Leisingera sp. NJS204: one gene and its partner. Each later gene encodes a partner of the first gene's protein in a complex. Links are inferred from orthologs where the notes say so. Each region holds a gene or a part of one and is shown on either strand. Other genes may lie near its edges.

The links. Proteins that work in one complex are often made in the same cells at the same time.
Region 2: the proteins of ETW24_RS13255 (region 1) and uvrB are in contact, whole or in part, in a crystal structure (PDB 7EGT), measured with the Thermus thermophilus proteins. The link is inferred for Leisingera sp. NJS204 from one-to-one orthologs. Residues at the interface, in WP_096412145.1 of Thermus thermophilus: His654, Arg656, Phe657, Gln666, Asp668, Glu669, Lys680, Arg681, Leu682, Ser683, Lys685, Tyr686, Ala687; in WP_096411307.1 of Thermus thermophilus: Glu23, Leu25, Arg26, Asp27, Gly28, Glu29, Arg30, Phe31, Arg55, Glu326, Asp327, Phe328, Glu379, Ser382, Gln383, His398, Gly400, Arg401.

What each region holds. Positions count from the first base shown.
Region 1 is NZ_CP035417.1:2,699,054-2,702,955, forward strand. Bases 229-3,241 are described here. They hold ETW24_RS13255 (ATP-dependent helicase), read right to left. Parts: upstream 2,920-3,241; coding sequence 538-2,919; downstream 229-537. Other genes in these bases: ETW24_RS13260 (sensor domain-containing diguanylate cyclase), read left to right, coding at 3,145-3,241. Outside these bases: ETW24_RS13250 (DUF1127 domain-containing protein), read left to right, coding at 1-149; more of ETW24_RS13260, read left to right, coding at 3,242-3,902. UniProt on the Escherichia coli protein: A helicase with DNA-dependent ATPase activity. Unwinds DNA duplexes with 3'-5' polarity. Translocates on single-stranded DNA with 3'-5' polarity. Initiates unwinding more efficiently from a nicked substrate than double-stranded DNA.
Region 2 is NZ_CP035417.1:437,331-441,137, forward strand. The notes cover bases 730-3,647. They hold uvrB (excinuclease ABC subunit UvrB), read right to left. Parts: upstream 3,329-3,647; coding sequence 1,130-3,328; downstream 730-1,129. Other genes in these bases: ETW24_RS02230 (hypothetical protein), read right to left, coding at 730-844; ETW24_RS25305 (ECs_2282 family putative zinc-binding protein), read right to left, coding at 853-1,095; ETW24_RS02240 (MarR family winged helix-turn-helix transcriptional regulator), read right to left, coding at 3,426-3,647. In the rest of the region: energy-dependent translational throttle protein EttA, read left to right, coding at 1-155; more of ETW24_RS02230, read right to left, coding at 383-729; more of ETW24_RS02240, read right to left, coding at 3,648-3,807. UniProt on the Escherichia coli protein: The UvrABC repair system catalyzes the recognition and processing of DNA lesions. A damage recognition complex composed of 2 UvrA and 2 UvrB subunits scans DNA for abnormalities.

The DNA of each region.
Region 1 (3,902 bases):
CGCTGATGGTGAAATTCGTTCGCTATCGGCTGTACCGCAAGACCGTCAATGAACTGTCGGCGCTGACAGCACGCGATCTGGCGGATCTGGGCCTGAACCGGTCTGAGATCCAGCGCGTCGCCTATCAGGCCGCTTACGAGAACAACTAATAGAGATCAGGCCTTTTCTCCTCCTCCCTTGAAGGGCCTGGCTTTGGCGGTGGCATCCTCCTCCTCCCTGATGCCGCCGCACCTTATACCGGTTAACAGCCGGGCTTGGATCACCGGGATCTCCTCCTCCCTGAATTCCGGTGTTTGACAGAACGGCGGTGCCCCTCCTCCTCCCTGGGCACCGCCGTTTTTGCGTTCTGAACACCCGGACACCCCACCCGCAGGCCGCAAGCATTTGCAGCCAGGCCTTTGCCTGTCCGTTTTGCGTAAACCGGGAAGGAAGGGGCGGCGCAGGCGCGGCGGGCAGCAAAGCTGCCCGCCGCGCCTGCGCCCGGATCGGATCGCTGCGCGATCCGATCCGCCGGTCAATCCGGCGTTAAGGGGTTAATCAGAAAGGCACGTCGTCGGTGGCCGAGATGAAACGGGCGACCACTTTCTTGATGCCTGCCTTCTCAAAGTCCACTTCCAGCTTGTCGCCCTCGATACCGGTGATCGCGCCATAACCGAATTTCTGGTGGAACACGCGTTCGCCCAGGGTGAAGCTGGACGTGGCAGTGAGGTCGATCACCTGATGCTTGTTCTCCTTGGGCTGCGACATCCCGCGCTCGCCTGCGCGGGCCTGCATCCGCTTCCAGCCAGGTGAGTTGTAGCCATCGGCCTGTGCCATTTTCTCTTCGATGGTGGCGCGGACCTGCCCGCCGCCCATAGTACTGCCCATAGTACCACCCGGTGCCGCAGCACCATAACCGCCGCCGTATAGGCCCGGCGGAGTCAGTACTTCGACGTGTTCCTCCGGCAGCTCGTCGATGAAACGCGAGGGCAGCTGTGATTGCCATTGGCCGAACACCCGGCGGTTGCCGGCAAAAGAGATGGTGCAGATCTGCTCGGCCCGTGTGATGCCCACATAGGCCAGCCTGCGTTCTTCCTCGAGCCCCTTCTGGCCGCTTTCATCCATTGAGCGCTGCGAGGGGAACAATCCGTCCTCCCAGCCCGGCAGGAACACGGCGGGGAATTCCAGGCCCTTGGCGGCGTGCAGGGTCATGATCGAGACCTTCTCGTCGGCGTCCTGCTTGTCATTGTCCATCACCAGGCTGACGTGTTCGAGGAAGCCCTGCAGGTTCTCGAAGTTTTCCAGCGCCTTCACCAGTTCCTTGAGGTTTTCCAGACGGCCGGGTGAATCCGGGTTTTTGTCGTTCTGCCACATGGTTGTGTAGCCGCTCTCATCCAGGATGATTTCGGCCAGTTCCATATGGGTGATGTCGGCGTCGCCGGCCATGCGGCCCCAGCGGGCAATGCCCTCGACCAGCTGGCGCAGCGCGCCGCCGCCCTTGCCCTTGATATACCCGCCCTCAACCGCCAGCCGCGCCCCTTCGACCAAGGACACACCGTTTTCACGGGCGAGGCCCTGGATGGTCTGCTGCGCCTTGTCGCCAAGGCCGCGTTTCGGCGTGTTGACGATGCGTTCAAACGCCAGATCGTCGTCGGGGGAGACCACAACGCGGAAATATCCCATCGCATCGCGGATTTCGAGCCGCTCATAGAAACGCGGGCCGCCGATCACACGGTATGGCAGGCCGATGGTCAGAAACCGGTCCTCAAACGCGCGCATTTGGTGCGAGGCGCGCACGAGAATAGCCATGCTGTTCAGACCAATCGGAGCCTGGCCGCGGGTGCCGCGCTGCTGCGCCTCGATCTCTTCACCGATCCAGCGGGCTTCTTCTTCGCCGTCCCAATGGCCGATCAAGCGGAGTTTTTCGCCGTCGCCGGCAGCCGTCCACAGTTCCTTGCCCAGGCGGCCCTGATTGCCGCGGATCACGTTTGAGGCGGCAGCGAGGATATGCCCGGTGGAGCGGTAGTTCTGTTCCAGCCGCACCACCATGGCACCAGGAAAATCCTTTTCAAACCGTAGGATGTTGCCGACCTCGGCGCCGCGCCAGCCATAGATCGACTGGTCGTCGTCGCCAACGCAGCAGACGTTCTTGTGCTTGCCCGCCAGCAGCCGCAGCCACAGGTACTGCGCCACGTTGGTATCCTGATATTCATCCACCATGATGTAGCGGAACCAGCGCTGGTATTGCTCCAGCACGTCCGGGTGGTTCTGGAAGATCGTCACCATGTGCAGCAGCAGGTCGCCGAAATCGACGGCGTTCAGCTCGCGCAGGCGGGTCTGGTATTGGGCATAAAATTCCGTGCCCCGGTTGTTGTAGGCGCTGGCGTCGCCGGCCGGAACCTTGTCCGGTGTCAGCGCCCGGTTTTTCCAGTCGTCAATGATATTTGCCAGCATCCGCGCGGGCCAGCGCTTGTCGTCGATGCCTTCCGCCTTGATCAGCTGTTTCAGCAGCCGGATCTGGTCATCGGTATCGAGAATGGTGAAATTCGATTTCAGGCCCGCCAGTTCGGCATGGCGGCGCAGCAGTTTCACGCAGACCGAATGGAAGGTGCCAAGCCACGGCATGCCTTCGACCGCCTGCCCCAGCATACCGCCCACGCGTTCCTTCATCTCGCGGGCGGCCTTGTTGGTGAAGGTGACCGACAGGATCTCGTTCGGGCGCACCCGGCCGGTGCTGAGCAGATGCACAATCCGCGTCGTCAGCGCCTTGGTCTTGCCGGTGCCGGCCCCCGCCAGCATCAGCACGGGACCATCCAGGCACTCCACCGCTTCGCGCTGCGCCGGGTTAAGGCTGTCCAGATAAGGCATCGGCCGCGCACCCATGGCGCGGGCCGACAATGATGCGCCTTCAAAGGCGTCCATTTCGTCAAAGCTGCTCATGCGGGTGATCCTAGCCTGATTCAAGCGCGGCGGAAAGAGGACGTTCACAGTCTGTTCACGGGTCAATGTCGGTCCCGGCCAGACCCGTTTCAAGCCCCGCCCAAGGATGCTGCCACAGAAAAATTCCTTAACGCTTATGTCAGGTTAACGGTACCGCAATCAATCCCGCCTACACTCGCAGGAGCGCACAACCGCATTAATACTAACTACTTTTGGCACCGGAATATGAAAAATAATTTGAGATCCAGCCTTGCGGAAAAGATCCGCAGCATGTCGCTGATCCTTGTCCTGATCGTGGCCACGGCTGCGTCTATCTGGGCCGTTTTCGCAGTACCGGCTCCAATTGTGGACCGGATGCTGGAGGACGACATTCGCAAGCAAGCCCAGCATTGGCAGCAGCGGGTTATCCTGCACCTGGCCGATGTCGAGGACTCCTTTGAAGAGGGCAGCGTCCAGCCTCATGATGCCCACATGCTGTCACTGCTGCCACAGGAGACGGATGTTTTCCGCTACCGCCTGCTGACAGCCGCAGGTGAGATTTTCTGGTCCTCGCGCAGCGACGAGATCGGGGAATATGAAACCAATGCGTTTTTTTCCACACAGGTTGCACGCGGCGAGTCTTACTACATGCACAACGCACTGCCGGCGTATGAGGTGGACGGCTTCCCTTTGCAAAGCAACGGATACGACAGCAGTATCACACGGGAAGTTGCACAGGTCTATGTGCCTTTGATGCATAACGGGCATTTCGACGGGGCCATCGACTTTTACACCGACATCACCGACCTGCGGCAGACCTTCATCCGCCGCGCCCAGCTGTCGCTGATCGTGCTGACCTCAATTGCACTACTGGCTATGACCATTGCGGTCTATGTGGTGTTCAAAACCAACCGGTTCAGCATGAATCAGCTGCGCCAGCGCAATGAGACCGAGCGCGGCATTCTGGATGAACAGCTGCGGCTGGCGCGCGAAGTTCAGCTGCT
Region 2 (3,807 bases), 2.3 Mb from region 1 along the record:
ACCGGATCTGCACCCATATGCTGGCGTTTGAAGGCGACGCGCATGTGGAGTGGTTCGAAGGCAACTTCGAGGACTACGAGGAAGACAAGAAACGCCGTCTGGGAGCCGACGCGCTGGAGCCCAAGCGCCTGAAGCACAAGAAGTTTGTGCGGTGATATGCGCGAACGGGGCGGCCAATTGGCCGCCCTTATTCGTTGTGGCTAAAGCAAGTGGTAAGCCGGGGTGCGCGCAGGTTTCTGGTGTCTGCCAGCCTGCGCCTAAAGAGCAGGTCGGGCAAGGGCGCGCGCGGCGGCGTGCGTGGCACGCCTTTGGCGTGACGGCGGGCGCGAACGCCCTTCCTCTGGATGGGATGCTGGTTTATTGTATAAATGGCACACTGCAACTAGATCGTTATTTCAATGCGGTTCTCACGATCCTTGCCGGAAGGATCATCCCAGCGAATTCTAAGCCACTCTTTTGGGTTAGATTGCATGTGAACAAATGCGGCTAATTCAACACTTTGCCCCTTCTCCAATTTGGACATCGGAAATTTCCGGCTGGCTGAATTTTCCTGAATGATGCTGTTTTGCTCATCCAGTACAAGTCGGACGTTTAAAGCAGGGGCAGGGCCAGTATTGAAGACGCGCAGCTTCCAGGAGGATTTATCAACTTTGTTCAGACGCGCAGACACTGCTGCGGTTTTTTCCCTTTTTGCTTCATTTTGTGCAGTTTGTATTTGAATGCGAACGAGTTCGACCTCTCTGTCAGTAAGCCGACTTTGAGACCTGTTGGCTCTTTTCGTTTCAATGTATGCAAGTAGCGATATAAGGAAAGCTAAACCTGCAACAAATTCGGAAATTTCCATGGGTTTACCTATTTGAAAATTTTCCTAAAGTCCGTTCGAATGTCCGCAACTATTTCTTTCTTCATGCCCTCGACGGCACGCGAAATCGTGTCTTGATTTTGATCCATGATATCTTCGTGCGTAAACTCCATCCCGCAGGACGTGCATTCATACGTACGCTCAGTTTCGGTTAGGTCATTGTCAAAAGAGAATTCGTCGGACCCGCAAGTTGGACAAAGCATTGCAATGCTTCGGGAATAATCGTTTTTCATTGAGCTCAAATCTCCTTGGTCGATTAACTTAGTGTCACGAAAATTTCTTCTGCGATTTCCCCCGGTACGCCCTTGTCCCAGCCTTGCCCGCGGTTGAACGCCCACGCGACTTGACCGCCGCTTCGGATGCCGCCTCCACCGCCGATTGCCGGGCCAGCGGGTCGTCGGAGATCGCCAGATCCACTGCCTCCAGCCGTTTCACTTCGTCGCGCAGGCGGGCGGCTTCTTCGAACTCCAGGTTCTCGGCGGCCTTGCGCATCTGGTCGCGCAAGCCGTTCAGATGCGCCTCCAGATTGGCGCCGTGCATCGGCTTGTCGATCTGGGCGGTGACGCGGCTCATGTCGGTGTCGCCGGCATAAAGCCCGGCCAGCACGTCCTCGACGTTTTTCTTGACGGTCTCAGGCGTGATACCGTGCTCGGTGTTATAGGCGATCTGCTTGTCGCGGCGGCGGTCGGTTTCGCCCAGGGCGCGCTCCATCGAGCCGGTGATGCGGTCGGCGTACATGATGACGCGGCCGTCGGCGTTGCGGGCGGCGCGGCCGATGGTCTGGATCAGCGAGGTTTCAGACCGCAGAAAGCCCTCCTTGTCGGCGTCCAGAATGGCGACCAGCCCGCATTCGGGAATATCAAGCCCCTCGCGCAGCAGGTTGATGCCGATCAGCACGTCAAAGGCGCCAAGGCGCAAATCACGCAGGATTTCAATGCGTTCCAGCGTGTCGATGTCGGAATGCATGTAGCGGACCTTGATCCCCTGTTCGTGCAGGTATTCGGTCAGATCCTCGGCCATGCGTTTGGTCAGCGTGGTCACAAGCGTGCGGAACCCGTCAGCAGTGACGCGGCGCACCTCGTCCAGCAGATCGTCCACCTGCATGTCGACGGGGCGGATTTCAACCTGCGGATCCAGCAGGCCGGTGGGGCGGATCACCTGTTCGGCAAAGACACCGCTGGACTGTTCCAGCTCCCATTTCGACGGGGTGGCAGAGACAAACACCGATTGCGGGCGCATGGCGTCCCATTCCTCAAACTTCAGCGGGCGGTTGTCCATGCACGACGGCAGGCGGAAGCCGTGTTCGGCCAATGTCATCTTGCGCCGGTGGTCGCCCTTGTACATGCCGCCGATCTGCGGCACCGAGACATGGCTTTCGTCGGCAAAGACGATGGCGTTGTCGGGGATGAATTCAAATAGGGTGGGGGGCGGCTCACCCGGTGCGCGGCCGGTCAGATAGCGGGAGTAGTTCTCGATCCCGTTGCAGTGGCCTGTCGCCTCGAGCATTTCGATATCAAAGTTGCAGCGCTGTTCCAGCCGCTGGGCCTCCAGCAGCTTGCCCTCGCCGAGCAGGTTTTCCAGCCGCATCTTCAGCTCATTCTTGATCGAGATCACGGCCTGGTTCAGCGTCGGTTTCGGCGTCACGTAGTGGGAGTTCGCATAGATGCGGATCTGGTCGAAGCTGCCGGTCTTTTCGCCGGTCAGCGGGTCGAATTCGGTGATCGCTTCCAGCTCCTCGCCGAAGAAAGAGAGCTTCCAGGCGCGGTCTTCGAGGTGGGCCGGGAAGATTTCCAGCGTGTCGCCGCGCACCCGGAATGAGCCGCGCTGGAAGGCCTGGTCGTTGCGCTTGTACTGCTGGGCGACCAGATCGGCCATGATCTGGCGCTGGTCGTAGATTTCGCCCGCTTTCAGGTCCTGGGTCATCGCCGAGTAGGTCTCAACCGAGCCGATGCCGTAGATGCAGGAGACAGACGCGATGATGATCACGTCATCGCGTTCCAACAGGGCGCGGGTGGCGGAGTGGCGCATCCGGTCGATCTGCTCGTTAATCTGGCTTTCCTTCTCGATGTAGGTATCCGAGCGGGGAACATAGGCTTCGGGCTGGTAGTAGTCATAGAAGGAGACGAAGTATTCGACCGAGTTTTCCGGGAAAAAGCCCTTGAATTCGCCATACAATTGCGCGGCGAGGGTTTTGTTCGGGGCGAGGATGATGGCGGGACGCTGGGTCTCCTCGATCACCTTGGCCATGGTGAAGGTCTTGCCGGTGCCGGTGGCGCCCAGCAGCACCTGGTTGCGCTCGCCGTCCAGCACGCCCTCGGACAGTTCGCGGATCGCAGTGGGCTGGTCGCCGGCGGGCTGAAACGGGGTATGCATCACAAACCGCTTGCCGCCTTCCAGCTTGGGCCGCTGCTGCGGCGCGCGCTGGGTCATCATCGGCATGGTCTTATCGGAATGGGCATAGGGCATCAGGCGACTCCGTTGGCGGCTGGCGCTGATTTTGGTCTGTTTTTGTTCCGGTGCAAGGGGGCAGGGCGGGGTTTCGCCGGAATGCAGCCTGTTTTTGTCAGCTGCGCGCAGGACGATGGAATTTGCCAAGCAGTTCCGCCAGCCGCCGTGCTTCGCCCGGGCTGAAACGGCTGCCGACGGCCTGCTGCATGGCATCGGCGTAAACCGCCCAGATGCGGGCGCGCATGGCGGCGCCGTCCGGCGTGATCACCAGTGTCTGGCCGCGCCCGTCGCCGTTGCAGGTCTGGCGTTCCAGCAGGCCCGCCTTGGCCAGCCGCTCCGCCAGGCGCGAGACGCCGTATTGCGGCAGCAGCAGTTTTTCCTGCAGCTCAAAAGGGCGCAGACCGGTGCCGCCGGCGCACTCAAGCTCCCACAGCAGATCGTACCAGTCCAGGCCCGGCAGGCCCGCCTGTTTCAATGCGGCCTCCACTGTGGCGAGG